4 regions of the Chryseobacterium sp. GW821-FHT04C04 genome follow, and region 4 is predicted to be linked to each of the others. Evidence: riboswitches for the same ligand, from Rfam matches in the RefSeq annotation. Region 4 holds a riboswitch; each other region holds the start of a gene.

Region 1 (7,627 bases), on a different contig from region 4:
GATCTGTCTTGCCATATCTTCAGGAGTTTCATCATATTTTCCGAAAGCATTCGGTAGACCGGCATTCGGATAAGCTGAAACATAGAATTCTGAATTGTGAGCCAGAGTTTCAAGATAAGGAGTCAGCTGATCTGCTCCCAATGCACAGTTGAAACCTACGCTTAATAAATTCAGGTGGGAAACTGAGATCAGAAAAGCTTCTGCCGTCTGCCCGCTCAATGTTCTTCCTGAAGCATCTGTAATGGTTCCTGAAACCATGATTGGAATTTTTATTCCTCTTTCGTCCTGCAATTCATCAATAGCAAACAAAGCTGCTTTCGCATTCAATGTATCAAAGATGGTTTCTACCAAAAGGATATCTGAACCTCCATCCAGCAAAGCTTCACACTGCTGTTTGTAAGCTACTCTCAACTCTTCAAAAGTGATCGCTCTATATCCTGGATCATTCACATCGGGGCTTAAGCTTGCCGTTCTGTTCGTTGGCCCTATAGATCCAGCTACGAATCTCGGCTTATCAGGATTTTGTGCTGTATATTCGTCACAAGCTTTTCTGGCAATCTTTGCAGACTCATAGTTCAGATCATATACCAGATCTTCCATGTGATAATCTGCCATCGCGATCGTAGTTCCTGAAAACGTATTGGTTTCAATAATGTCAGCCCCGGCTTCCAGATATTTCTTGTGAACTTCTTCAATAGCTTGGGGCTGTGTAAGAGAAAGCAGGTCATTGTTTCCTTTTACAGGATGCTCCCAATCTTTGAAACGCTCTCCACGGTAGTCTTCTTCTTCAAACTTATATCTCTGAAGCATGGTTCCCATTGCACCGTCAAGAATTAATATTCTTTCGGATAAAGCTTTATATAATTGTTCTGAGTTTTTCATTTTCTATCAATTTGTAATAGTTTATAAATCCGCTGACCAGTTTTTTGCATAAGAGGATTTGTTTATTGATGATTTCAAAATCTTCTTTAGAAATAAAATGCTGGTCTGAAGCAAAATGGAATTGAGTTTCCATTTTATAGAGAGAGTTTCCAGCAATATGCAGAAACTGTAAAGTATCTTCAGAAACTTCTCTTCTACTTCCTTCCGTTATATTGAACGAAACTGAAGTTGTCATTCTTCTTATTTGGCCTGTTAAAGCCAAAAATTCTTCTTTAGGAAAATTTGCAGTAAGGATATAAGTTAAATGAACCAACTTTTTTCCTTCCCTCCAAATTGCTAATTCTTTGTAGTTTCTATCCATTGGGCTCTCTATAAATTGTCAACGATTAACTAACCTAAAGCCTGTTTCAGATCTGCGATGATATCATCTACATTTTCCAATCCTACTGAGCAGCGAACCAGCCCTGCTGTAATCCCTACTTCATTTCTTTCTTCGTCTGACAATTTGGAGTGTGTAGTGGATGCCGGATGGGTAACGATCGTTCTTGTATCACCCAGGTTGGCGGACAGTGAACACATTTGTATCTTGTCTAAAAAGTTTCTTCCGCCTTCAATTCCTCCCTTTATTTCAAACGCTACGATATTTCCACCAAGCTTCATCTGCTTTTTAGCTACTTCATAACTCGGGTGGGATCTCAGGAAAGGATATTTTACCAGTTCAACATTAGGATGACTTTCTAAGAATTCAGCTACTTTCAATGCGTTCTCACAGTGTTTTTCCACTCGGATAGCTAGTGTTTCAAGGCTTTTTGATAATACCCATGCATTAAAAGGAGACAATGCAGGTCCTGTATTTCTTGCAAAAAGATAAATTTCTCTGATCAGGTCTTCTTTTCCTACTGCTATTCCTCCTAGCACTCTTCCCTGTCCGTCAATCAGTTTCGTTGCTGAATGTACAACGATATCCGCACCGTATTTGACAGGCTGTTGAAGATAAGGTGTTGCAAAACAGTTATCTACAATGAAAATAAGATTATGTTTCTTGGCGATCTGCCCGAAGAACTCAAGATCCAGAATTTCAATCGCTGGATTGGTGGGAGTTTCAAGGTATAATATCTTTGTATTGGGTTGAATATATTTTTCAACATTCTGAGCATCTTCCGCTTTGAAATAAGAAGTTTCAATATTCCATTTCGGGAAATACTTGGTAAACAAAGTGTGTGTAGATCCGAATACAGACTGACAGCTTACAATATGATCTCCGGCATTCAGGAGTGCAGCAAATGTAGAATAGATGGCTGCCATTCCTGTTGCAAAGGCATACCCGGCTTCTGCACCTTCCATCTTAGTAATCTTATCAGTAAACTCTGTCACATTCGGATTAGAGAAACGGCTGTATAGATTTTTAGGTTTTTCTTCTGCAAAGCTTGCTCTCATATCTTCTGCATCCTGAAATATAAAGCTGGAGGTAAGATATAATGGTGTGGAATGCTCGTCAAACTGAGATCTTTCAGTCTGGGTTCTTATTGCTGATGTTTCAAAATTTTCCATATAGTTTTAATTGATCAATTTCACAGTGTAGCCATCAGATTCTTCGCGATGCCCAGAAGGACAATTGCCGTTATGGTTACACTGCCAAATTGGTAGATTATTACGTTAAATATTATTTCGTTTCACTTACTCTTAAAATATCTCCGAATACTCCTCTAGCAGTTACTTGCGCTCCGGCTCCGGCTCCCATAATCACGATTGGATTTTCTCCATAGCTTTCTGTATAAATTTCAAAGATAGAATCGGAACCTTTTAACTGTCCTAATGCTGAAGTTGCAGGAACTGAAATCAATTTCACATCCAATTCACCTTTATCTTTCTGCAAGTCACCATGTAAATCACCCACATATCTCAACACATGACCAGGCTCCTGATTTTCTTTAATTTTCTGGTATTCTTCATCCAGTTCATCCAATCTTGAAAGAAATTCTGATTTTGAAACTTCAAGTAAGCTTTCCGGGACAAGGTTTTGGATATTAATATCACCGAATTCATTGATCAGGTCTAGCTCTCTTGCTAAAATCAATAGTTTTCTTGCTACATCATTTCCGGATAAGTCTTCTCTCGGATCCGGTTCTGTATAGCCTTTTTCCAAAGCTTCGTTGATGATGGTTGAAAATTTATCATCCCTCAAAGAAAAATTATTGAATACATAGCTCAGTGTTCCTGAGAATACTCCTTTGATTCTTGTGATATTTTCTCCTGAAAGGTGTAATAATTTGATCGTATCAATTAACGGCAAACCAGCTCCAACATTGGTTTCATACAGATAACGTCTGTTATTTTTGCTCAACGTATATCTTAGTTTTCTATACTCTTCAATGGGAAGGGTATTGAAAATTTTGTTGGAAGAAACCAGATCGAATCCGTTTTCTGCCAAAGCATGATAGTTCTTTACAAAATCTTTACTTGCTGTGTTATCCACAACGATAAGATTCTCCAGTTGATTTTCATTAGAGAAATTAATAAGTTCTTCTACATTCGACGGATGTTCTGCTGTCAAAACCTCATCGCCCCAATTGGCATCGAATCCTTTTTTGTTGAAGGCTATTTTCTTTGAATTGGCTACTGCAACTACTTTAAGGTCTATTTTTTTACGTTTCTTAATTTCTTCTGCAGATTCAAGTACCTGCTGTATTAATGTCTTTCCTACATTTCCGTGACCAATAATTGCCAGATGAACCGTCTTTGGTTTTTTGAAAATTTCAGATTCTATGATATTTTTTGTTTTTTCATCCTGTGAAGAAGTCACTACGATATTAACTCTGTTTTCTCCTGCTACCTGATTCAGCAATAATGGGAAAACATTATTTCTTGCCAGTTCGGCAAAGACTTTATTGAAATCTTCTGCTACAAAACCGATTACAGAAACATTATTGATACTATAGATCTGAGAAACTTTTCCAGATTTTCTTTCTGCTTCAAACTCATCAATAAGACAAGCTACTGCTTTTTCTGCATCAATTTCCTGAACCAAAATAGAAATTCCGTTTTCTATGGCCTGTTGAGAAATTACTCCTACACTGATACGCGCTAAAGTAAGCGCTTTAAAAATTCTTCCGTCAATCCCGATTTCTCCGAGGAAATCCTCTCCTTCAAATTTAATGATTGATCTGTTTTTCAAAAATTTTATTTCGTTAGCATTTTTCATTACTTCTATAAAATGTTTTTTATGATATTATTTAATTGTTGATATTCCATTAGGAAGGCATCATGCCCATGTATAGATTGGATCTCGTGATAAGAAACATCCTTATTTTTCTCTTTTAAGTTTTCAAAACACATTCGGATTTCAGAAGCCGGGAAGAATAAGTCTGTATCTACGGAGATCATGTGCATTCGTGCTTCGATCCTCTCCAGTGCTTTCTCTTCAGCATTGATATTCATCAAGAGATGATTCATCAATTTGTATGCTTTTAAACTAAACCTTTCGTTTAATGCATTACCGTGGTAAACCAGCCAGTCTTCTGATTCCAGGCGTTGTTTGTCCTGATTATATTGGTTTTGAAATCTATCGTTGAGTGATTGTGGAGTTCTATAACAGAGCATCGCATGAATTCTCGCTTTCTGTAATGGTTCATCTTTATCATTCAATAAAAACTTTTGAACCAGACATTGAGCATGAAGCCAGTCGTGTGTTCTGTAATCACAGGCTATGGGAATAAATATTTCTGCAAGATCCGGCTGCTTCGCAAGCATTTCCCATGCAATTCCCCCTCCAAGAGAGCCTCCAATAATGGCATATATATTTTTGATATGTAAAGCTTCAAGCCCTTTCAGAAATATCGCAGCGATATCTGAAGGGGTGAAGTCTTCATAGTCTTCAATTAAAAAATCATCATAACCGTTTCCGGGTATATTGAAACACAGAACAGTATATTGATTCGTATCAACAAGCTGATTCTCTCCCACCAATTGCTTCCACCATCCTTTTTCTCCCGATACATTTGAGTTTCCGGTAAGAGCATGGTTGATTAGAATGATGGGTGCTGTAAACAGATTTTTCCCAAAAAGCTGATAGCTTAATGAGATATGATATTCCTTTTGAGAATAAGTCTGATACGAAAGATTAATATAGTTTAGTTCTGTTTTCAATTCTATTATATTTTACTACAAATACAATTGAAAATGCCACAGGAAATGGCTGAAAAGAACTTCAGTAAGTTATCTGTCCAAAATAAATTGGTAGAACGTAGCACCTTCTTTGCTTGCGCAAAGGGTTGCTAAGGTTTCATAGGGTCTAATCCCTCAACCTTTCTTGATAACATTTTCAATATTTAAATGAACGAATGATGCAAAGGTAGTTCTTTTCTTTTAATTTCAAAAAAAAATTATTTTAATATTTAAAACAGCCCTTAAATACAAGTATTTCAAGGCTATATTAATAATTATTCAGATGAAAAAAATTGGAATTACTTCTCAAAAAAACTAACTTCGTATTGAAAAATGATGAAATATGACCGTTGAAAAAGAAAGATTACAAGATACTAAATGGAAAAACTGGGGACCATATGTAAGCAACCGCCAGTGGGGAAATGTACGTGAAGATTACAGCCCCAATGGAAATGCATGGAATTTTACCAATCATCATAATGCCGAGAGCTATGCTTACCGCTGGGGAGAGGAAGGAATTGCAGGAATTTCTGATGTAAAGCAGCTTTTCTGTTTTGCTTTTTCGTTCTGGAACAGGAAAGATAAAATGATAAAAGAACGATTCTTTGGGTTGAGCAATCCTCAGGGAAATCATGGTGAAGACATCAAAGAAATCTTTTATTATCTGGACAATACACCTACCCACAGCTATATGAAGATGGTGTATAAATATCCAATTAATGAATTTCCTTACGATGATCTTGTTACAGAAAACGGAAAACGCAGCAAAAAGGAACCGGAGTATGAGATTTTCGACACCGGAATTTTTGATAATGACGAGTATTTCGATATTTTCATTGAATACTGTAAAGCAGATCACAACGATATCCTAGCAAGAGTCACCGTTTGTAATCGAAGCCAGCGTGAGGCTTCTATTCTGGTAGCTCCTACAGTCTGGTTCAGAAATAACTGGAAATGGGGATACAATACTTATAAAGGAGAGGTTAATGCTTCTCATGACGGAAGTATCAATATTGGTCATGACAGTATATCGATTAAAAAGCTTTATTCCCGAAATACAAATGCACAAAGTGTATTTTGTGATAACGAAACGAATACTTCAAAACTTTACGGAGCTCCCAAAGTAGAGAATGCTTATTTCAAAGATGGAATCAATGATTTTATTATTCATCAGAGAGATACCGTAAATCCTGAAAAAAGAGGAACAAAAGCTTCTTTTCTGATTGATGAGATTATCGGTGGAGGAGAATCAAAAGTCTTTGAATTCAGATTGTGTCCTGAAGAAACGGATGAACCTTTTAACAGTTTTGATCATATTTTCAATACCCGACAAGCTGAAGCTGAAGAGTTTTATAACGAAATTCAGAACGATACTGTAAATGAAGATGAAAGAAATGTTCAGAGACAGGCTTTTGCCGGACTCCTCTGGAATAAACAGTTCTATCATTACAATATCGGAAAATGGCTGAAAGGTGATCCCAACTTTGAAGCACCAAGAAATTTCAACGAATATGTAAGAAATACAGAGTGGAATCATCTCCACAATAAGGATATTATTTCTATGCCTGATAAATGGGAGTATCCATGGTATGCCACCTGGGATCTGGCATTTCACTGTGTCCCTTTTTCAATCATCGATGCAGAATTTGCCAAGGGACAGCTTTTACTGTTGACCAAAGAATGGTACATGCATCCTAACGGACAGCTTCCTGCTTATGAATGGAACATGAGCGATGTGAACCCTCCTGTACATGCATGGTCATGCTTCCGTGTTTTTAAGATTGATGAAAAAAATAATGGCAAGCCGGATCTGCTATTCTTAGAGAAAGTTTTCCAGAAGTTGTTGCTAAATTTTACATGGTGGGTTAACAGAAAGGATAAAAACGGTAAAAATATTTTTGGAGGCGGCTTCCTTGGTCTTGATAACATTGGAGCTTTTGACCGAAATATGGAATTAAAGGACGGTCAGCATCTTGAGCAGGCAGACGGAACAAGCTGGATGGCGATGTATGCATTAAATATGATGCGTATTGCCATGGAACTTGCCCAATATTATCAGGTATATGAGGATATGGCGATCAAGTTTTTCGAACATTATCTTTATATCGCTGAGGCTATGGAAAATCTGGGTGAAGGAACAAAAGGTTTGTGGAATGAAGAAGACGGATTTTTCTATGATGTATTGCAGCTTGGAAATGGAGATAGTGTTTCTTTGAAATTAAGAAGCATCGTTGGCTTAATTCCGTTATTCGCAGTAGAAATTGTTGATCACAGGCTCTTGGAAAAGATGCCTAATTTCAAAACCAGAATGGAATGGATTCTTAAAAATAAACCGGAACTCACCAAGCTTGTTTCTCATTGGGATGAGGAGGGGCAAGGCAGAAAACATCTGATGAGTATTTTACGTAAAAACAGATTAACGAAAGTTCTTACCAGAATGCTTGATGAAAAAGAGTTTCTAAGTTCTTACGGAATCCGTGCTATGTCTAAAGTATATGAAGAAAATCCTTTTGTATTCTCTGTGCATGGAGCCGAAAATATGGTATACTATACTCCTGCAGAAAGTGACAGCCGAATGTTT
Region 2 (7,627 bases), on a different contig from region 4:
ACCAAAGGTATTTTTTCCAAAAGTATTGCTGAGATCCACATTCCAGCCATTCCATTTCCCTTTAATTCCGGCAGCAAGAGAATAATCATTTACTGTTGCTTCAATCTGAGGAAGATATCCATTGGGAGTAACAGCATTGATGTTTCTTTCTGTATTCGGAAGTCTGTAAAATCCTCCGGCATTTCCAAGACGGTAACTGTAGCCACCGAATGAGTAAACTTTCCAATCATCATTCACAGGAATTTCAGAATTGAAAAAGAGCTGCCCCGACTGTAATTTGGACTGCCCCGCTCTGAGGCTGAAATCTTTTCTCTCCAATCCTCTGTAATTAAGTTCCTGTGATGTAAAATCTTGACCCAATATTTTTTGAAGATCGGAAATGCTGTTTGCTCCCGAAATTTGAGATTGAAAAGCAGTTCCAAAATAATTTACCTTAGCGGCATACTGTTTAACGGTATTAATAATCTGCTGAGTATTGGAAGTATTGGTGATATTTTTATACAGACCGTCAATATTAACGCCATCCTGCAATGCTCTGTAATTAATGGCATTATAAGCATTGAAAATATCACCTTCCCTTACTCCCGCTCTGGAATAAGGATCTCGGTATTGTGCAGAACCTGTAATATTAATAAATCCTGTTTTTCCAATTTTAGCACCATAGTTAAGGTCTACAGAAATAGTCTGCCCATCTACTCCTCCGGAAAAATTATTGGTAACAGGAGAAGCATATCCTCCCAGAAATACCTGTCCGGAAAGCCCCAGTCTCTTTTTTAGTCCGAGATTAACGACTCCTGCAATGGCATCAGAACCATATTGAGCAGAAGCTCCATCTCTTAAAACCTCTATTTTTTCCAAAGCAAAAGCCGGAATAGCATTTAGATCGGTTCCCACAGATCCTCTTCCTGGTGTAAGGGTAACATTAATCAATGAAGACTGATATCTTCTTTTTCCATTGAGTAAAACCAACACCTGATCCGGACCCAGTCCTCTTAAAAGGGCTGGATCTACAAAATCAGTTCCATCGTTCACCGTATGAGAGGTGGATGAAAATGAAGGTACAATATAATTTAAAGCCTGGCTGATATTGTTAGTTGGACTTTGTTTTAAAATTTTAGAAATATTAATGATATCCACCGGAACGGGTGTATCGGTCAGTGATCTTCCGGAACCTCTTGATCCAAGAATAACCACATCATCTATTTTCTTAGATTGTAAAGTATCTGTCTGCGCATAATAAAATGTAGAGATAAGCGCAATAGAAGGAACAAAGATTTTTTTCTTGAAATTATGCATTTTGTTGTTTATTTTTTGTTGTTAAAAATTGTTTTTTGAGCAAAAAAATCCTGTAGCCTTAAATTGTAAGGTTACCATAGATGCTCGAAATGTTTGTATTATTTTTTAGAAATAGAAAAGACTAGAAACAACAACACATGCGCATATAGAAATGGCATGAGAACATATCAGAATAATGAAGACTCACTTCATGATCCGAGGCATAAAAAATAATTGATGTAAGGTGATTTCCCTTGTCTTTAAACATTTGATTTTAACTTTAAAACAAAAATTCAAGATGGGGTAATGATAGAATGATAAACATTTTTTCCGGAAGATCCGGCTTATCGATTGCAGCACCTTGCTTGTTTTTGCAGGTTGCTATCCCATCTAGAGATTCTTGATAATTACCTGACAAAGATATAATTATTTCGTAAATAAAAAAATATTTGGCTTAATTTTTCGATTTTCAACATTTTAGCGTAACAATTTATCTTTTTCAGCGTCTAACCGGATATCAGTAAAAAACATTATGAAAAAAACTATCTTCGCTTTATCATTGGTAAGTTCTATGCTGGTCTTCTCACAAGAAAAGAACAATACTGCTGATAAAGAAAAGCAAATTGAAGGTGTAGTCATCACCAAAACTAAAAAAGCCGTTGAGCAAAAAGCAGACCGTACAATTTTTGATTTTTCCGAACAGCCACAGCTGAATAATGGAAACGTTTTGGAAGGAATCAAAAAACTTCCGGGGCTTGTATCAACAGATATTGCAGGGATGATGTATCAGGGAAAAATCCTGGATGTATATCTGAACGGAAGACCTTTGAATATCACCTCTAATGAATTGAACTCTTTTCTTGAAGGAATGCCAGCCAATTCTGTAGAAAGAATTGAAGTGATCACCCAGCCCGGTGCTGAATTTCCAGCGACTTCCGGAGGTGCCATCATGAATATCATTACCAACAAAAACGCTAATAAATATTTAACCGCTACGTATTCAGGGAATTACTCTTTCACGAATTACGATAAATATAGAAACAGAACAACGAATTCTGTTAATTTAAATGCCAGAAATAAATATTTCGGATGGCAGCTGAACGTAGGGCAGAATTACCGTGAAAGTATGCTGAACGGCCAGCAGGATGAACTGTTAACAAGTCATACCGACAGATATGGGCGTGGATATTTTGCAAAATCAGGATTGACTTTTGATTTAGGGCAAGACAGATTATTAGTAAACTACGATATTTATCACAATAATAATGACAACTACACTTTAAGTAACGGTCATGGAGATTTACCTTTTCAGAATAATCCAAAAGATTTAAAAGAAGCTTTTTATACTTCTTCGGATGTAGCTCATACCAATAGCTTGAGACAGGAAGCGGTGGTTACCTATCAGAAGCGTTTTGCAGACAAATCTCAAAAACTGGACTTCCAGTTGGGGTATACAAGATCTGACAGTAAGTTTGCTCAGGACAATTTCTTTCAGGATGGGACATTTGCAGCAGCTCCAAACCTGCCAATCAATAGTCCTACGAATGGATTAAAAGATATTCTGAACAATAAATCCGTGATGAATATTACCAACTTCAAGGTAGATTATGCTCAACCCATTAAGCTTCTTGATGGTGGAAAAATAAGCCTGGGAGGCCTATATGAAAGGCAGGATTATGATACGGAAAGTTTTGGGCTAACCAATCTTGAATATCAGAGACAGACGGCTTCAACCTATTTAGAATTTCAGGCTAAACTGAAAAAGTTTGACTTCACATTGGGTACTCGTGCTGAAAATTATGATATTACAGGAGTAACAAGATTCTTCGACAAAGATGCAAAGCTGGTGGAAGCTAATTTGATTCCTTTCAATAAATTTAAGCTTTTCCCAAATGCAAGCGTACAGTATAACATGATGAACCAGGTTTATATTGCTGCGAATTACAACAAAAAAATCAGTTTACCAAGTATTTCTGCCTTGAACCCCAATAACGTGACATTCTCCGGGCCAAGTACGGAAGTGAACGGTAACCCGAATCTACAGCCGACTATTTTTGATAATTATGAATTAAAAATATCAGCTTTTGATTATGCATTCATTGGCTATAGCGTAAGTTCAGCAAGCAATCAGGTAGCACAGATTATCAGAAAAGACGGAAGAAAACTCTTCAATGAACAGGTAAATATTTCGAATATGAAAATTCACAACTTCAACGTTGGATTACCGGTTCCTTTTATGATTTTCAGCAAGCCTTTTAGCGAAATCATGAAATTTAATTTTAATCCCGATAAAATTAACTTCATGTACCTATATGCTGGATATCAGAAACATGAAATTGACAACCTGAACAATAAAGGGTTCTGGATTTTCAATATCATGACGCAGATTATCTTGCCTAAAGACATCAAACTGACAGCCAATTATAGCTATCTGACTCCAAAAGCAGGATATTTCTACTTCACTGCCGAAAAACCGTTCAACAACTCGCTTGATCTTACGTTGACGAAGAAATTTATGAACAACCGTCTGACGCTTTCTATTTTTGCGAATGACATCTTCAACGGACAGATGATGCAGGTGCGTTCTAATCCGCCATCAGGAACTCCGGTATTGATCAGCAGCAAATATGATACAAGAAATTTCGGATTTTCCATCAACTATAAAATTCCAACAAGAAATAAACTGGCAAAAGAGGATCCGAATATCCTGAACCAGACTAAAAAAGAAGATAACGGAGGTGTAATGCAGCAGGCACAATAATTCTTCTTTGTAATAAAATAAAAATAGGCGTAAAATGATTTACGCCTATTTTTATTTAGATAAGTTTTGGCTAAAGCCGAAGGATGGTTTTATAAAAGTAAAACGGGCTAAAGCCCGTTCCTATTGATATTAAAATGGTGTTATTTGTGAAAATAGTAGTGATATTACCATTTATATTTACATCAAAAATCTATCGTCTGAAATCTCCAGTTCAGCGTATCTACCAAAGTCAGCTGATTAACACTCACAGGAAGATTCGTGATAATTTTTAACGTCTGAAGAGCCATCATACTGCCTATCATTCCTGGAAGAGCTCCCAGCACACCAAGGCTGTCACAATCTGGTATATCCTCATCGAAAGGCGGTTCAGGGAAAATATCTCTCAGATTTTTACTTCCGTTATGATTAAACACAGAAACCTGTCCTGAAAATCCTAAGATACTTCCGTAAACCAAAGTTTTCTTTAGCTTCATGCAGGTATCATTCACCAGATATCTTGTAGAAAAATTATCTGAACCATCAACAATAACATCATAATGAGAAAGGATTTCTTCAACATTTTCTTCATTGATTTTTTCTTCAATTCCGATGAATGTAACCTGATGATTGAGTTCTTTCACAAATGTCTCTGCACTTTTTACTTTGTATAAACCTACTCTATTTTCAGTGTGAATAATTTGTCTGTTCAGGTTATGAAGTTCCACCTCATCAAAATCTGCAACGCCTAAAGTACCCACTCCCGCAGCAGCCAGATATTGTATAACAGGACTTCCCAATCCTCCTGCACCAATAACGAGAACTTTGGAATCTATTATTTTCTTTTGTCCTTCCAGCCCTATTTCTTCGATAAATATCTGCCGGCTGTACCGTGAAAAATGATCTTCTTTTTTCATACTTTATGATAATTGAACCATTAAGATTCTTTAAGTTTTAAGGAAAGTTAAGTTGAGCTTCGCTTCAAAAAAAGATAGTGTCTTAAAAATCTTCGATTTTTCTTAAATAACCTTCACCTCTTCAAATTTCTTAATGGTTTAAAAATTTTAAAATCCACTATACACAGAATCCCAGTCTTTCATCACAGGATCGTAACCCGATTTTTTGATCATGAGCCTGATTTCCTCCATGCTACGTTCGTCACTGGTTTCAAACTGTTCCAGGGATTCTTTATCTACAGCATAGCCTCCCGGGTTTGTTTTCGATCCTGCACTCATAGCTGTTGCTCCCAGTGATATAATATTATTTCTGAAAACTTCATTTTCTCTCGTAGAAATAGAGATTTCCAGGTCTTCATTCCAGATTCTATAGGCACAGATCAGCTGAAGCAGATCTTTGTCTTTCATAATAAAATTGGGTTCTATAATTCCTTCTGCCGGTCTGAGCCTTGGAAAGGAAACGGAAAACTTACTTTTCCAGTACTGTTTCTGAAGATAATCAATATGTAAGGCGTTGAAAAAACTATCGACCCTCCAATCTTCAAGTCCAAGGAGAACTCCCAGCCCGATTTTATGAATCCCTGCACGTCCTATACGGTCCGGAGTTTCCAGCCGGAAATGGAAGTTCGATTTTTTACCTTTCGGATGGTATTCTCTGTAAACGTCCTGATGATAAGTTTCCTGATAAACCAACACGGAATGTACTCCTTCTTCATGAAGCAGCCTGTATTCTTCTTCCATTAATGGCTGAACTTCAATGGAAATATGGGAAAAATGAGGTTTTAACAATCGGACAGCATTCTGAAAGTAGGGAACTCCTACAATTTTATTGGCTTCTCCGCTTACCAGCAATACATGATTCACTCCCATTGATTTCAATACTGATGCTTCAATCATCAGTTCCGTATCAGAAAGCGTTTTTCTCTTCAGTTGGTTATCAAGACTGAATCCGCAATAGGTACAGATATTCTGACACTCATTACTGAGATACAGCGGGGCATAGAGCTGAATGGTTTTTCCAAATCGTTTTTGGGTAAGCATCTGCGTCATTCTTGCCATCAGCTCCAGTTCCTGAGAAGCGGCTGGTGACAGGAGATTCAGAAAGTCATCAAGCGTCTTATTCTTTTTCTGAAGACTATAACTTACATCAGACAGACTTACTTTTTCAAGCTTATTTTTTACCTCATCCCATTGATAGTTTTCAAAAACATCTTTAAAGCTTTTCATGATTTTGTTTTATTCAAATAAAAATGACGTGAGGGGACTTGAAGCTTCGGCATGGTTGGCTATTGCTCCCAATCCAGACTCAAAAGCTCTTCTTCCGGCAATAACTCCTTCTTTAAAAGCTACCGCCATATTCAATGGGTTTCCGGCAACGGCAATTGCTGTATTCACCAACACTGCATCTGCTCCCATTTCCATTGCTTTAGCCGCATCTGATGGTGCTCCGATTCCGGCATCTACTACTACTGGAACATTACTTTGGCTGATGATGATTTCCAGAAAGTCAAGGGTTCTTAATCCTTTATTGGTGCCAATGGGTGCTCCCAAAGGCATTACTACTGCTGTCCCGGCATCTTCAAGACGTTTGCACAGGACAGGATCGGCGTGAATGTAAGGCATCACGACAAATCCTAGTCTGGCCAATTCTTCGGTGGCATATAGGGTTTCAATAGGATCTGGTAATAAATATTTCGGATCTGGATGGATTTCCAGTTTCACCCAGTTTGTTTCCAATGCTTCTCTGGCTAATTGTGCGGCCAATACTGCTTCTTTGGCTGTTCTCGCTCCGGAAGTATTGGGCAGAAGATGAACCTTGGTTTCTCTTAATGAGTCGAGCAGATCATCTTCATTAGACTGAGCATCTATTCTTTTCAGAGCCATAGTTACCATATCGGTTTCTGATGCGATCACAGACTTTACCATATCTCTTAGACTTCCGAATTTTCCTGTTCCTAAAAACAGTCTTGATTCAAAAGTTCTTCCTGCGATTTCTAAATTCTGATTGTTCATATCATTATTTTGTTTAGTTCTTTAATAATGGCGGGCTGCTTTGTAATGAGCCCGGATACGGCCACACCATAAATCTCAATCTCCTGTAACGGTAAAATATCTTCAAGGCCAACGTTTCCGATTGCAAATATTTTGGGAATGTCTATTGATTTTTCTCTTAATCCATCAATGATATCCTGATACCCTTCAAATCCAAGCACAGGACTTAGCTTTTCTTTAGTGGTAGTAAATCTCAATGGTCCCAAACCAATATAATCACAGGATTCTTTGATTCTTTGAATGACATCTTCAAGGGTATTCGCTGTTCCTCCAATGATTTTATTTTCACCTAAAATCAGTCTTGCTTCTTCGATAGAACTGTCATTTAATCCCAAATGCACACCATCAGCATCTATTTCTTTTGCAAGCTGTACATGGTCGTTGATGATACAAACTGCATAATATTCTGAACAAAGCTGTTTTGATATTTCACAGAGACTGATCAATTCATTTTCCGGAGCATTTTTCCATCGAACCTGAACCCATTTGATTCCATTGTCCAGGGCTTTGCGGATATGAAGCTCCTGTTCCTGTTTTGTATTTCCCTGTGATATGTATTGTAATTTTTCCATGTTTACGATGAATGTGTTCCCAGTAAAGAGGGATT
Region 3 (7,627 bases), on a different contig from region 4:
TTGATCACAGGTACTTTCCCATTAGGAGGTCCTGCAGGTGGTGCCAGTGGGTTGAAAAGTTTACCAGATGCATTTAATAGGTTTGCAAAGTTTACTAAACATTTTTCAAAACATGCAAAAGATTGGTCAAGCTGGGGTTCCATTTCCAAAGTTGCTTATTATAACAGAGCTGTAAAATTAGCTGACAGTAATATTGGAGGGAAAGTTGTAGGCTTTGTGTCAAAGCAAGGATGGACATTTAAATACAATAAAGCTACAGGTGAGTTCCTAACAATACATCCTAAAGGCTATATTGAAACCTTTTTCCGTCCCAAAGGAGGTATGGATTATTATTTAAAACAAGTACAATTATATGGACACTAACAAATATGGAAAATTCCCGTGCCCTTGTTGCGGATATTATACTCTTAAATATAAGGCTGATAATACATTTCAAATATGTCCTGTGTGTTATTGGGAAGATGATGGTATTCAATTTCATGATATTGACTATGATGGCGGAGCAAATACTGTAAGTTTAAGAGAAGCAAAAATTAATTTTGAAAAATACGGAGTAATAGAAAGTCAATTTATAGAATTTGTTCGACCTCCTCTGCAAGATGAAAAAAAATGACATTAGAGTAGAAGAAGTCGGAGATATTAATTCAGAATATCCTTACTTAGAAGTTTTCTGTAACGAAGATGTATCTCCTTTTTAGAGATAGCAATTTATAATAAAGAATTATCATTTAAAATCTATACTCTTGAAAAAGATATCGTATTGAATTATGAAGAAAGGACACATATCCAAAAGACGGCTAATGATTTTCTGCCATGAGTTTTAAAGGATGAAGATGATTATAATAATTATTATTCATGACAAAAATGCGCAATGGAAAGTAATTTAGAATTGAAAATTCACGATATTAAAAAATTTTTAAAAATTTTAATAGATAAATTAGACCTAATCGATGAAAAGGTATTTATGGATCAAGATTTATATTGGAATATTCTTGATACTGAATTATATGATGTCTATAAAGACCCTAATGATTTGACGATTGGAAGCATCATAGAGGACTACGAGTTTATTAGTGCAGTAATAATGGGAAATAGAGATATTATTGATTATGATTTATATAAATTAGCATCCCTCTTAAGGTTTTTAGGCAAAAACATGATAATTACAAAAGCTCAGAATATAGATAACTCCTAATCTTCATAAAAAATTTCAAAACAAAAACCGTTGCTAAAAAAGCAACGGTTTTTTTAATAAAAAGCCACCGCAAAAGCAGTGGCCAAAAAATCAATCTAATTATAAACTATGGACTGTATCTTATAAATTCGGGTTGTTTTCAGATTCTCTCTGCGGAATACTGAATAAATAATAATTGCTATTCGGTACAAAAGCAGATTTATCCGGGAAATCAAGAACAGAATGTCCTTTACCATCTACGGTTTTTACTGTTCCATCCGGTGTCGTTATCTGAACTTTTATCGGTTTACCCTCTGCATCTACAAATGGTTTTCTTACTACTGTCCCCTGCGTTCTTATAATATCCGAAAGGGAGAATCCTTCTCCGAACAATTCTTTTCTTCTTTCGATCAGAACTGCATCTACTACCGCATTCTGTGCTAATGAACCATTATAAATATTGGCATTTCTTGCTGATTTCAACTGATTCAGAACGGCTACTGCCTGAGATACATTTCCCGTTCTGGCTTCAGCCTCAGCTTCAATCAGATACATTTCCGCAGCTCTCATGTAGACAATATCTGCAATAAGGGTTGATTTAAATTTAAACTTAGCATATTTCAGTAATCCTTCTCTTCCTTTCTGTCCGTCCCATGAAAACAATTGGGATCTGATATCATTGGCATCAAAAAGACCTTTAAAGTAAGGATCTGCCATAAAGCTGTAATAATAACTTCCTGATGAAGATACATCCAGATAATGGAATGCATAGCTTGCATCAGATTGTTCCTGAGTCTGCCCATGTCCCCAGATCCATTCTGCATTGTTGATATCATTAAAACCATCTTTATATTTTTCCGGCGCCATCAAAGGGAAACCTTCTCTGGCAATTTTTGCAGAAGCTGATGCTTTACTCCATTCACCGGTATTCAGATAGGTTCTTGCCAAAAGGCCATTCACTACAGCACGGTTGATCTTATCTTTGTTATTTCTTGTATAACTTTTCAATAGATTATCAGCATCGGTAAGATCACTCTTAATCAAAGTATAAATCTCTTCAAGACTTGCTCTTTTCTTCCCTACCGTACTTGTCGTAGAAGGCTCAATATAAATAGGAGCCGTTAAAGCTGTTTTGTCCTTAAGATAACTGAACTGATAGAAGCTCGCCAGATTCAAATAACAGAAAGCACGTAATGCTTTTGCCTGTCCTTTCACCTGATTTTTTTTCTCCTGACTTCCTTCTGTCCCGTCAATTCTTGTAATAACATTATTCATATTATTGATGGTAGAATACAACATGGTCCAGATAAATAACGGACGAGAAGCTGTACTGTTCACCATTTCGGTAAATGCATAAGTAGAAGCAAAACCATACTTATTAGTCAATACTGCTACATCACTTCCCATCGCATCACTAGCTCTTAAAACTGTGGAATATCCAATGTTGGCAAAGGTAGTTCCGTCATTATTAAATTTTGCCCAGGTACCGTTTACTACAGTTTCAGCACTTTCTGCTGTTTTGAAAACTTCCACACTGCTAGCCTGATCGGTTGGAGCGGTATCCAAGTCATTTTCACAGCTTGTTAGCGAGAAAAATCCGATGAGTGCAAACGAGAGATATATTAATTTTTTCATTGTTTCAATTTTAAAAGGTTAAAGAGTGGCCTGAAGACCAAAAGTGATTGTTCTCATGGCTGGATATCTGTAATAGGTTGTCCCGTCCAAAGCCTGCTCAGGGTCCATCCCTTTGTGTTTATAAAAAGTCAGAAGATTTTCTGCCTGAATATAAATTCTGAACTTTTTAAGTCCTATTTTCTCAAAATAAGATTCAGGAAGTGTATATCCTAAGCTTACATTTTTAAGTCTTGCATACGTTCCCGAATATAAGAATCTCGAAGATGTAGACGTCCAGTTATTCGTAGTGGTACTCAATCCAGGAACATCTGTATTAGGATTCTCCGGAGTCCATCTATTCAGCATTTCGGCACTCCATGCACGTCCGCCGGCACTTCCGTTATGCATGATGGAAGTATAATCGTTATCCAAAATTTTTCCGCCTATTTTAAATGTCAGCAATCCTGAAAAATCAAAATTCTTATAATTAATGCTCGTGCTGATTCCTCCAGTCAGTTTAGGCAATGCGGAACCTTGCAGCAATTTTGTGGCTTTTGAATATTCTGACGTAGTTCCTTCCACTGAGTTTCCGGTGGCATCTGTAGTAACGGTTTTCCACAATGGCTTTCCATTGCTTGGATCTACTCCAGCCCATTCCGGAATAAAGAAATCATATACAGAACCTCCTACTGTTAATAATTTTGTTCCCACAACAAGAGAACCCGCAGGTAACTTTGTTACTTTATTGTTTAAAGTACTTAAGTTAACATCCACATTCCATTGGAAATCTTCGGTTTTAATCGGTGTTGTGAATAGTGAAAATTCAAATCCCGTATTCTGGATCGTTCCGATATTGGCTGGATAATCACTGATTCCCAATGATGGTGCCACCGGCATATTAAACAGAAGATCCTGACTTTTTCTTTTAAAGTATTCAATATTTCCTTTAATTCTGTTATTCAGAATCGCAAATTCCAATCCTACATTTAAGTTAAGGTTGGTTTCCCACTTCACATTATTGGTAGACGTTTTTTCCAGTGTTGTTCCCGGTTCTCCACCAAGACTGATAAACCTGTACAGCTCCTGATAAGCGTAATAAAGTGGCTGTCCGTTTGGTCGAAGTAATTTATCATTCCCCTGTCCTCCGTAGCTGGCACGTAATGTCAACTGATTGAAAACATTCAGGCTTTTAATAAATTCTTCATTTGAAATCTTCCATGAACCTCCTACTGACCAGAATCTCCCCCATCTGTTATCTTTTTCAAATCTTGAAGAACTGTCTGCTCTTCCTGAAGCGGATAAGAAATAAGTATTATTATAATCGTAATCTACTTTTCCGAGGAAACTCAATAAGCTTAATTTATTACTGTTTCCACTGAAACTTCCTAATAAAGAAGCGGCATCCGGCTCATAATAGTAAGGCAATGAGAACTGGCTTCTCGTTCCTGAAATCGTCTGATAATCGTATTTATAGAATTCGTGTCCTGCCAAAACATTTACATGGTGCTTTCCAAATTTCTTATCATAGGTAAGAATATTACTGGTAGTATAAGAAAGTGTTCTAGCACTGCTTTTCGTCACCGAACCTCCAATTTCAGCACCTTGTCCCAGCAATGGATTTGAATAATAATGTCCATAATAGTTGACTAAATCTACGGAAAAACTTGTCTTGAATTTCAACTCCGGTAAAAAGGTAAATTCCATGAATCCTTTCCCTGAGAAGTTATCTTCTTTATTTTCATTTTTATCCAGCGGCAGCGTTGCTGCTGCATTCTGGTTCTGAAGTGCATTCGTAGGTCTGTATTTCCCAAAATCATAAATTCTGTCTCCGGCAGCATCCAGCACAAATGATCCATCAGGATTTCTTTCATAATAAGGATAGAATGAAGGAATAAATCTTGCCACATTGATGATATTGCTTGCTTTGGAATCTGAAGAAGTAGGCGCCTGCTGTACACTGTTTGTATAGCTTAAATTCACCCCGACATTCAGCCATTTTTTCACTTCAGAATTGATCTTTAATCGGGTATTATATCTTTTAAATCCTGATTCAATAGCCATTCCTTTGTCATCCAGATAGCCTAGGGAAAAGAAATAATTACTTTTCTCACTTCCTCCACTTATATCAAGATCTACCTGATTTCTTGAAGCCACTCTCTGTAAGATGTCTCTCCAGTCGTCATTCCATAAAGGGGATGCCCCAGGTAATAATTTTCCGTCTGTTCCTACAGGTTTTGCATAACTTGTTCCGTAAGGGTTGATCCCAAGTGTGGAAACAAGATTGTCTGTCGCCATCTGGGCTGCCTGTTGAGCAGACACTTTGCCAGATTGATAGCCGTTTCGCAATGCTTCCCAATATAATTGAAAATACTGGTCTGTATTGACCTGTTCATAATCTTTTACGGCTCTTCCTGAGAATCCCTGGCTGATATTAAAATTAACTTTTGCTTCTCCTTTTTTACCTGATTTTGTAGTAATGATGATAATTCCATTGGCACCTCTTGAACCATACAATGCACTTGCTGTAGCATCTTTCAGAACACTTATAGATTCAATATCACTTGGACTGATAGCGTTCAGATTTCCGTCAAATGGAATCCCGTCCACTACATATAAAGGATCGCTGGAAGCACTTATAGAGCCAATTCCCCTGATTCGGATCGTAGAAACTGCACCCGGCTGTCCTGATGCACTTGTCGTTTGAATTCCCGCAACCTGTCCTTCCAAAGCTTTGGTAATATTGGTAACAGGTCTGTTATTGATCTTATCACCGGAAATGGTTGCTACTGAGCCTGTATAGCTGTTTCTTTTCGCCTTTCCATAGGCCACCACCACTACTTCATCAATTTCTTTTTCATGGAGGCTATCTTTTTTGGGCTTGGAATTTTGTGCGTTTACATTGGTAATTCCCAGAAAAAATGCAGCAACCGGAGGTATCCAAGCTTTAGAATTAAATAAATATTTACTAATCATAATCAATTTTGTTTATCATATATTAAAAATTTACCCTTTGCAGAAAAGACAGCAAAGGGCATCGATAAATACGATAAACCAAATGCTTATTTTTCCTTTAAAGGCTGAACGTAACACCTTGCCTCTTGGAGGTAGGTTGTTAAGATTTCACAGGGTCAGTTCCCTCCATCTTTCTTTATAAGCCGATCGAAATATGACTGCAAAGCTATAAAGTTTTAGTCTACAAAACAAGTAGACTTATATTTTTTCATGATAAATTTTTAAAAATTAACATAATATTTTAATAAAAGTCATTAAAATAGGGAGTTACACTCGTTATCACTTTCACAAACATGACAAATATCATTATCAATAATTCAATTGAGCACACAGTATGCTTTAATGAAATTTTTGACCATTAATTGAAAAAAGTTTTTAATTTTATGGGATGAAAGTTTTGATTATAAACGGTCCTAATCTCAACCTTTTAGGTACCAGAGAACCGGAAATCTATGGAAATGTTTCTATGGAAAGCTATTTGGAAATTTTAAGATCTGAGTTTCAGTCTTATGAATTAAAATATTACCAGTCGAATATTGAAGGAGAGCTCATCAACAGACTTCAGGAAGATGATTTTGATGCGGTCGTTATTAATCCCGGAGCTTTTACTCATTATTCCTATGCTATTGCGGATTGTTTAAAAAATATCCGAAAGCCAAAAGTAGAGGTTCACATCAGTAATATTTATAAACGAGAAGAATTCAGACAGAAATCTGTCACAGCTGCCAATACAGATGCTGTTTTATCCGGCTTCGGAATGGATGGATACAGATTGGCTTTATTAAGTTTGAAGTAATTTTCAGGAATTATTTTGTCCACTGATTACACAGATACTTATGGATTATGAGCTAAAATTCACTGAAAAAGATCTTCATAATTAGCTAGATTTATGAGAATTAAAATAAAAAAGCCTCATCTATGATGAGGCTTTTCTGTATATTATATATAACTATTAGATAGTTTGTCCCTGCAATTGAGGTCCTGAAGCAATTAATTTCTTACCTTCTTCAGTATCACAATACTGCTCAAAGTTTTTGATATATCTTGAAGCAAGATCTTTTGCTTTTTCCTCCCATTCTGAAACATTTTCGTACGTATCTCTAGGATCTAAAATTCCTGTAGAAACATTTGGTAATTCAGTAGGAATCTCAAGGTTCATGATCGGAACCTGAGTTTTAGGAGCGTTATCGATAGAACCGTCAATGATGGCATCAATAATTGCTCTTGTATCTTTCAAAGAAATTCTGTTTCCAGTACCGTTCCAACCCGTATTTACCAAATATGCTTTAGCACCGTGCTCCTGCATTTTACCGATCAATGTTTTAGAATACATTGTTGGGTGTAATGTAAGGAACGCTTCTCCAAATGCAGGTGAGAAAGATGGCTGAGGTTCTGTAATTCCTCTTTCAGTTCCGGCTAATTTAGAGGTATAACCGCAAAGGAAATGGTATTGAGCCTGATCTTCATTCAAGATGGAAACCGGAGGAAGTACCCCGAATGCATCTGCAGAAAGATAAACAATCTTTTTAGCATGACCTGCTTTAGAAGGCAATACAATTTTGTTAATATGATAGATTGGATAAGAAACTCTTGTATTTTCTGTGATCGATCCATCTGTATAATCTGCAACTCCATTGTTCACAACAACGTTTTCAAGCAGTGCATCTCTCTTGATCGCTCTAAAAATATCTGGTTCTTTTTCTTCTGATAAGTCAATTACTTTTGCGTAGCATCCTCCTTCGTAGTTGAATACTCCGTTATTATCCCAACCGTGCTCATCGTCACCGATAAGGTATCTCTTAGGATCTGCTGATAAAGTCGTTTTAC
Region 4 (7,627 bases):
TCGGATCTGAACAAAAGTCCACTTTTAGAATGATTCCTCATACAACACATTTTTACAGCCATGGTACAACTAACTTAAGGTAAAAGTACCGCGTAGGATAACCAAAAGTTCGAAAATGATAACTCGGGGTTAATTATGTGAGGTACTTTTGCGCAAAATTAAATTAAATTTAGAATAATTAAAAATAATATTTCATATGTTTAAAGATTTACATTTTGCAATAAAGAAAATCAGCACGGGATTAGCATTGCTAGCCGCTGCTGGAAGCGGTTTGTATGCTCAGCAATGGGAAAATGTAGGAGGAGTTCAGGATGTATCAGCCGGGGGAAGTAGTTTTAATAACTTGGTTATTGATAATTCAGGAAATTATTATCTTTCCTATTATGATGTTTCAGTAGCCAAAGGTTCTGTTCAGAAATTTAACGGAAGTACATGGTCTTATTTAGGAGGAAGTCCTGGAGTTACTACCGGAACGGCAACATACAATTCATTGTCTATAAGTCCTAACGGAAACAGCATCTATTATACCAACCAGATTGGTTATCCAGGCTCCGGAATGGAAGTACATCTCTTTACAGGATCTTTATGGTCTCAGCTTCCTAACGCTACAGATAGCCCTGTTAACTATCAGGCTTCCGCAGTATCTTCTGACAATATTATATTCACTTATGGATCCTATGGTCAGGGGACTGTCAAAAGATATTTTGGCGGTACATGGGAGCAGGTAGGAAATGCAGGCTTTTCAGGAGGTGCTGAATTTGCTGAAATGGTCATCGGAACCAATAATAAAGTGTATACATGCAATGTTTCCGGAGGTTTAAAAGTATATCAAAACAGTACGGATGCAAGTTCCTCACAAGACTGGAACTTAGTAGGTGGGGCGGCTGTAGATGCTTCTTCATCAGGAGAACAGTATAATGCTGATATCGCTTTAGATGGAGCTAATAAAATCTATGTTGCCTATGTTTCAAACTCAGGAGGAGGAAGAAAGGTAAATGTTAAAAAGTTTGACGGAAACTCTTGGGTGCAGGTTGGAAATGCCAATTTTTCAGCAGGAAGTGTACAGCATGTTGCTTTAGCCGTAACAGAATCCGGGAAACCTTATGTGGTGGCCAGCCGTTTTGAAAATGATAATTTCCTGAGAAATACAGTCTATAAATTAGATGATTCACAAAACTGGGTTCCTTTTGGAGGTGACTTCGTTTCTGATGGTGAAGCAAAATACAATGATCTTGCCATAGATAAAGCACACAATTACCTTGTTCTGGCTTATTCTGACAATACTACAAAAGTTAAAAGAATCTCTTTAACGTTAAATCCACAAACATGCAGCAATACAGATCCTGGATCGAATGTGGGAGATGTAGGTTGTGTGAGTTTTATGTATCGCGGTCAGCAGGTTGCCTATACTACGGTAAGGGGTGCAGATGGAAAAATATGGCTTCAGCAGAATCTGGGAAGTGCACAGGTTGCTTCATCAATGGCTGATGCGAATTCATATGGAGATCTTTTCCAATGGGGAAGATGGGATGATGGGCACCAGCTTAGAAACTCTCAGGTTGTACAGGCTCCATCTCCTAATACTCCTGAAGGAACAAGTGCAACAGCAGGAGGTTATATTGCAGGTTCTCCAGCATGGTGGGCAGGTTTTTCAGGTGGAGATACATGGACAGGAGCTTCCGTTGCTGATGTTAGTGCATCTGCCGGAGTAGATCCTTGTAAAGCAATAGGGACAGACTGGAAAATGCCTTCTCAGGCAGAGTGGGCTGCTCTGGTAGGAGCTGAAAGTATTGCAAACCCTACAACAGCCTATGGAAGTCATCTTAAACTGCCGGCAGGAGGATTCAGAAGCTCAAGCAATGGCGAGTTTACTTATGTAGGCCAAAGAGGATACTTCTGGAGTTCTGACACTTCGAGTTCAGGAGGGAAATATCTTTATATAGGAACTACTATTGCTAATGCTTCAGCAGGTGCCATGAGAGGACAGGGGGCATCAGTAAGATGTATTAAGCCATCATCTTCTCTGGGAACTTCGGATATTAAGCTGAATAAATCAGTAGTAGGAATGTATCCCAATCCTACAAAAGGGATACTCACGATAAAAGCAGATTCCGGTATTGAAAAAGTGAATATTATCAACGCTGTAGGGCAAAAAATGAATGTACAGTTCTCGGATAACCAGATCAACATGACCGAGCTGCCTTCAGGATTATACATCGTAGAATTAAAATTAAAGAACGGTCAATCCATTTCAAAAAAGATTATAAAAGACTAACCGGATCTTATCAAAGAATTTCGTTAGATAAAAAATAGTTCATTACAATTACTTTTATTGGGAGGCTCATGAAATTTTCATGAGCCTTTTTCTTATTTGTTTTTCCCATTAAAATGAAATATCAGATCAAAAATAATGATGATGAATAAAAATTAATATTATATTCGATAAAAAATAAGATAATGAAAAAATTTTATTCCTTTGTTTTTCTGTTGATTACCGTGGTCGTTTTCGGGCAGATCAACTATACCATTACACCCAATCCATTCAACGAAACCGATGCTGTTACGCTGACAATTCCCGGGGACCAGATTGATGAATCCGCATGGGGTATTTCCAACAATGCTGTTTATATCTGGTCTTGGTCTTTTGATACCAATTATCAGAACAGTCAGAACTGTCCTACCAATGGCAGCTGGAGCGATTCCAATGACCTGAATAAACTGAATTATAATGCAGCCACAGATACCTATTCCCTGGCTTTTACTCCGACTTCTTTCTTCGGAAGAACAGGAATCGGACGATTTGGTTTTTTATTAAAAGATAAAACAGGGGCACATCAGACCTCACCGGATATATTTGTCAACGTGGGTACTTTAAGCTTAACCCTTACAAATCCACTGGCGAACAGTCTTACCTCGGTCCCGGCAGGAAATTCAATCAATATTACAGCCACTACCAATGTTAATACTACTTTCCAGTTAAAAGCCAATGGAGTTGTTGTGAACTCAACTTCAGCTCTTTCACAAGCTTATTCTTATACTTATACGGTTTCAGAAGACGCTAATATGGAGCTTACAGCAACTCAGGGATCCAATTCCAAAAATGCGGCATTTATTCTGCAGATTCCGAGAAATGTAGTGACTCAGGCGGTTCCAAGCTGGATCCGACAGGGGATTAATTATCATCCTACAGATCAGACCAAAGTAGGGCTTGCATTGTATGCTCCCGGTAAAAACTTTGTGCATGTTATCGGCAGCTTTAACAACTGGGCTGTGAATGATGCCTATTTGATGAAAAAGGATACCACAAATCCTGATCTTTACTGGATTGAACTCAGCGGACTGACCCCTCAGCAATTATATTCTTTTCAATACAGAACCAATGATTTAAGAAAAGTAGCAGACCCTTATTCACCACAGATTTTATCTTCTTATGACGATCCATGGATTTCGGCTTCTACCTATCCAAATCTACCTGTATTCCCTGCAGGACAAGGTTTTGAAGTTTCTACATTTAAAACAGGGCAAACCGCTTATAACTGGCAGGTAACCAATTTTCAAAGACCTGCGAAAGAAGATCTGATCGTATATGAATTATTATTAAGAGACTTTACTCAGGAAAAAAACTGGCAGTCACTGATCAACAAGATTTCTTATTTGAAGAATTTAAAGATCAATGCTATAGAATTGCTTCCCATCATGGAATTTGATGGAAATCTTTCCTGGGGATACAATACTTCCTTCCATTATGCATTGGATAAAGCATATGGAACTCCTGAAAAATTCAAAGAATTTGTGGATCTGTGCCACCAAAACGGAATTGCGGTGATTTTAGATGTCGCCTTTAATCACGCAACAGGACGCTCACCTTTGGTAAGACTTTGGAATATAGACCCTGATGGAGACGGTTATGGAAATGTTGCTCCGGATAACCCTTATTTCAATCAGGTTCCCAAACACTCTTATAATGTGTTTAACGATTTTAATCATACAAGTTCTTCAACTCAATATTACGTTGAAAGATGCCTTCAGCAATGGTTGACAGAATATCACATCGATGGATTCCGTTGGGATTTGACGAAAGGATTCACCCAAAGCTGCTCTGAAAATGATGAAGCCTGTACCAATGCTTATCAACAAGACAGAGTTGACATTATGAAACATTATGCAGACAGGCAGTGGGCTATTGATCCCAATTCTTATATGATTTTCGAACACCTGGGAACAGATGCAGAAGAACAGCAATGGGCCAACTACAGAATAGCAGAAGGAAAAGGTGTTATGCTTTGGAATAAACAAACCGATCCCTATAATCAAAATACCATGGGATATAAGGAAAACAGCAATTATGACCGTATGAATCACAGTCTTCATGGCTTTACCAATATGAGTGCAGTGGGATATGGGGAAAGTCATGATGAGGAAAGACTCATGTTTAAAAACCTTGAATATGGTGCAGTGAATGGAGGTTATAGTGTTAAAAATCTGAATACGGCTCTTGAAAGAATGAAAACCTTCGGAGCTACATTCTTCACTATTCCCGGTCCGAAAATGATCTGGCAGTTTGGAGAATTAGGATACGAATTCAGTATCAACAGATGTGCGGATGGTACGATCAACAGCGGATGCAGAACAGATGAGAAACCAGTTGCATTTACTCTGGGATATGATACGGATGTAAACAGAAAAGCAGTGTATGATACATGGGCTAAAATAATCAACATCAGAAATACCCATCAGATTTTCAAATCTAAAACATACAGCATAGAATCCAATAATCTTACGAATGATCCTGATGGACTGATCACCAGGATTTATCTCTATGATACAACCATTACTACCGGAATAAAGAATGTGGTGGTATTGGCTAATTATACTACTTCTGCACAAAATGTTGTTCCTTACTTTCCTTACACAGGTCAATGGCAGAATCTGATGGATGACAGTGTTTCCAATATAGCTTCAACAACAGCTCCGATAACTTTACAGCCTGGAGAATACAGGGTTTTCGGAAATTATGCAGGAGCTTTGTCAACAAAGGATACTCACGCAGCTAATAAATTATCCCTTCAGATTGCTAATAATCCAATACAAAACGGGATCGCAAAATTAATTTTTAACAAAGCAAAAAACGGAGAGATTTTATTTTTTGACATGACCGGTAAAAAGCTGGATTCATTCAGACTTGATAAAGAAAACGGGACTTATGAAACCAAAATCAATTATCCGCCAGGAACTTATCTGGTTCAGTTAAAATCGGAAACAGGAATCGCAATTCAAAAGATGATTGTTAAGTAAAACAAAAAGGCAGATTGGCAGAAGAGCTGATTTGCCTTTTTTGTATATTGAAAAAAATAGTCTACTTTTGTGGTAGATTTATCAAGAAAGGTGGAGGGATTTGGCCCAAAGAAACCTTAGCAACCTGTACAATTCAAAAAAGTGCAAAGGTGCTAATTCCAACCCGAAAGGGGAGATAAGTGAAGTCAATATTCTTATATGAATTCCATTTCTTGAAGTCTTGTTTATCTGCGAAAAGGTTCGCAGGAATGTTATTATTAATTGGCAAGAACGAAAAATGAAAAAATTAAGTACAGCAGTATTTTTGCTGAGTGTAATTTTGGTAGCTGCTCAGGAGAATGAGGAGAAAGGAAAACAAATCGAAGACATTATCATTGTCGGAAACCGAAATGTCAAAAGAACAAAACTTGAGACACCGGTTCCTGTAGATGTTATCAATATTGACAAGATCCAGAGAAGCTCTCCACAAATGACCGCTCAGGATCTCCTGAACTATGTGATCCCATCATTCAACGCAGTGAGACAATCTGCTTCTGACGGTACAGAACATATTGATCCCGTATCCTTAAGAGGAATGGGACCAGATCAGATTTTGGTATTATTAAACGGAAAAAGAAGACATTCTACATCGTTAGTCAACTATCAGAATACCGTAGGAAATGGCTCTGTAGGAACAGATCTTGGCACAATTCCCATCATTGCAATTGATAGAATAGAAGTCTTAAGAGACGGAGCAGCGGCACAATATGGCTCTGATGCTATCGCAGGAGTGATCAATATTATTCTTAAGAAAAATGCCGGAGCCTCTGCAAGTCTTACTTATGGAGTAAGCGGAAGAAATGATGGCGATACTTATCAGGCCGGAGCCAATTACGGAACTTCATTAGGAAAGAAAGACGGCTATATTAATCTTTCACTACAATTAAGCCATAGAGGAAAAACAACAAGAACTCAAAATCATGATTTAGATATTTTCGGAGATAATTTTGCATATGCGTTTGCAAATGATCCTGAAGCGGCAAGAGCTGCAGATGATGCAAAGATTAAAGAACGAGGATTGACGCGTGATGATTTCAATTTTCAGATCGGAGATGCCCAGATTAGACAGGGACAGCTGTTTTTCAACGCAGAATACCCTTTTAATGATAATTTTAAACTGTATTCTTTCGGAGGTTTTAGTATCAAAGAAGGAAAAGGTTTTGGTTTCAGAAGACTTCCGAGCGAAACATCTAATGTCGTTTCATCTATTTACCCAAACGGGTTTCAGGCAAGTCTTGGATCTCAGGTCTATGATGTGTCTTATGCTGTAGGCGCAAAATATAATGTCAATAACTGGCTATTCGACCTGAGTAATACCTTCGGAAGCAATACGTTCAATTATAATGTAAACAATACGAATAATGCTTCCCTTGGGGCAAAATCGCCAACCCGTTTTTATGCAGGAGCCCATAGTTTCCTTCAAAATACCGTTAATCTTGATGTTTCTAAAAATATAAATCGTTTCAATATCGCATTCGGAGGAGAATTCAGATTTGAACAATACCAGATCAAGGCCGGAGATGAGGCTTCTTACACCCAATATGACATCAATGGAAATGTGGCTGCTGAAGGTTCTACGGTACTTGGTGCAGGAGGATCACAGTCTTTCATTGGGTTTTCTCCCAACAATGCATTGACGAAGGACAGGCATTCGACCGCAGTATACGCAGATGTTTCCTATGATTTAGATAAAAAACTGAATATTGATGCCGCTGCAAGATTTGAAAACTACTCAGATTTTGGAAATACATTGAATGGAAAACTCGCTGTACGATATGAATTTGTGAAAAATTATGCAGTAAGAGCAGCAGTCGGAACAGGATTCAGAGCGCCCTCACTTCAGCAGCAGTATTTTAATAATTCTTATGCCGATATTTCGACTTCAGGATCGGGAATTGTCACCAAAGGGATCTTCAGGAATGATAGCGATGCTGCCAGAATTTTAGGATTTGATAAACTCAAACAGGAAACTTCTGTCAACGCAAGTGCAGGATTTACCCTTCACCCTTTGAATAAATTATCTATTGCCGTAGATGGATATTGGATCAAAGTGAAGGACAGAATTGTAATCACCAGCAATATTACAGATCCAAGGCTGGCCCAGTTTAAGGTGGAAAGCGGAAGATTCTTTGCCAATGCTGTTGATACAGAAACGAAAGGAGTAGATGTGGTTGTTTCCTATGACTGGCTACTTGGTAAAGGAAATTTAAATATTAATCTTGCCGGAAACTATACAGAAACGAAAATTACAGATTTCCATTTTCCGGAAAACTTAGGAACCCCTCAGAATGAA

What was found. Region 4 has a riboswitch for S-adenosylmethionine ahead of AC07UM_RS22065 (TonB-dependent receptor plug domain-containing protein). Riboswitches for the same ligand answer to the same signal wherever they lie in the genome.
Region 1: another riboswitch for S-adenosylmethionine. It lies ahead of AC07UM_RS09930 (alpha/beta fold hydrolase); the one in region 4 lies ahead of AC07UM_RS22065 (TonB-dependent receptor plug domain-containing protein).
Region 2: another riboswitch for S-adenosylmethionine. It lies ahead of AC07UM_RS23350 (TonB-dependent receptor plug domain-containing protein); the one in region 4 lies ahead of AC07UM_RS22065 (TonB-dependent receptor plug domain-containing protein).
Region 3: another riboswitch for S-adenosylmethionine. It lies ahead of AC07UM_RS10705 (SusC/RagA family TonB-linked outer membrane protein); the one in region 4 lies ahead of AC07UM_RS22065 (TonB-dependent receptor plug domain-containing protein).

Annotation. Positions count from the first base shown of each region.
Region 1 covers NZ_JBWKTO010000003.1:10,386-18,012, forward strand. The annotation lists gene AC07UM_RS09910 (homocysteine S-methyltransferase family protein) at 1-882, opposite strand, end outside; gene AC07UM_RS09915 (four helix bundle protein) at 857-1,243, opposite strand; gene AC07UM_RS09920 (O-succinylhomoserine sulfhydrylase) at 1,273-2,433, opposite strand; gene AC07UM_RS09925 (ACT domain-containing protein) at 2,546-4,084, opposite strand; gene AC07UM_RS09930 (alpha/beta fold hydrolase) at 4,090-5,028, opposite strand; SAM riboswitch class I at 5,095-5,201, opposite strand; gene AC07UM_RS09935 (MGH1-like glycoside hydrolase domain-containing protein) at 5,390-7,627, shown strand, end outside.
Region 2 covers NZ_JBWKTO010000009.1:91,912-99,538, forward strand. The annotation lists gene AC07UM_RS23350 (TonB-dependent receptor plug domain-containing protein) at 1-1,296, opposite strand, end outside; SAM-I-IV-variant riboswitch at 1,590-1,687, opposite strand; gene AC07UM_RS23355 (outer membrane beta-barrel protein) at 1,808-4,036, shown strand; gene AC07UM_RS23360 (HesA/MoeB/ThiF family protein) at 4,219-4,929, opposite strand; gene thiH (2-iminoacetate synthase ThiH) at 5,077-6,195, opposite strand; gene AC07UM_RS23370 (thiazole synthase) at 6,205-6,981, opposite strand; gene AC07UM_RS23375 (thiamine phosphate synthase) at 6,978-7,592, opposite strand; gene AC07UM_RS23380 (hydroxymethylpyrimidine/phosphomethylpyrimidine kinase) at 7,595-7,627, opposite strand, start outside.
Region 3 covers NZ_JBWKTO010000003.1:169,614-177,240, forward strand. The annotation lists gene AC07UM_RS10685 (RHS repeat-associated core domain-containing protein) at 1-363, shown strand, start outside; gene AC07UM_RS10690 (CPCC family cysteine-rich protein) at 353-613, shown strand; gene AC07UM_RS10695 (hypothetical protein) at 872-1,195, shown strand; gene AC07UM_RS10700 (RagB/SusD family nutrient uptake outer membrane protein) at 1,316-2,809, opposite strand; gene AC07UM_RS10705 (SusC/RagA family TonB-linked outer membrane protein) at 2,828-5,761, opposite strand; SAM riboswitch class I at 5,845-5,945, opposite strand; gene AC07UM_RS10710 (type II 3-dehydroquinate dehydratase) at 6,189-6,596, shown strand; gene pckA (phosphoenolpyruvate carboxykinase (ATP)) at 6,753-7,627, opposite strand, start outside.
Region 4 covers NZ_JBWKTO010000007.1:82,697-90,323, forward strand. The annotation lists gene AC07UM_RS22050 (helix-turn-helix domain-containing protein) at 1-41, opposite strand, end outside; gene AC07UM_RS22055 (T9SS type A sorting domain-containing protein) at 197-2,275, shown strand; gene AC07UM_RS22060 (alpha-amylase family glycosyl hydrolase) at 2,458-5,295, shown strand; SAM riboswitch class I at 5,371-5,477, shown strand; gene AC07UM_RS22065 (TonB-dependent receptor plug domain-containing protein) at 5,573-7,627, shown strand, end outside.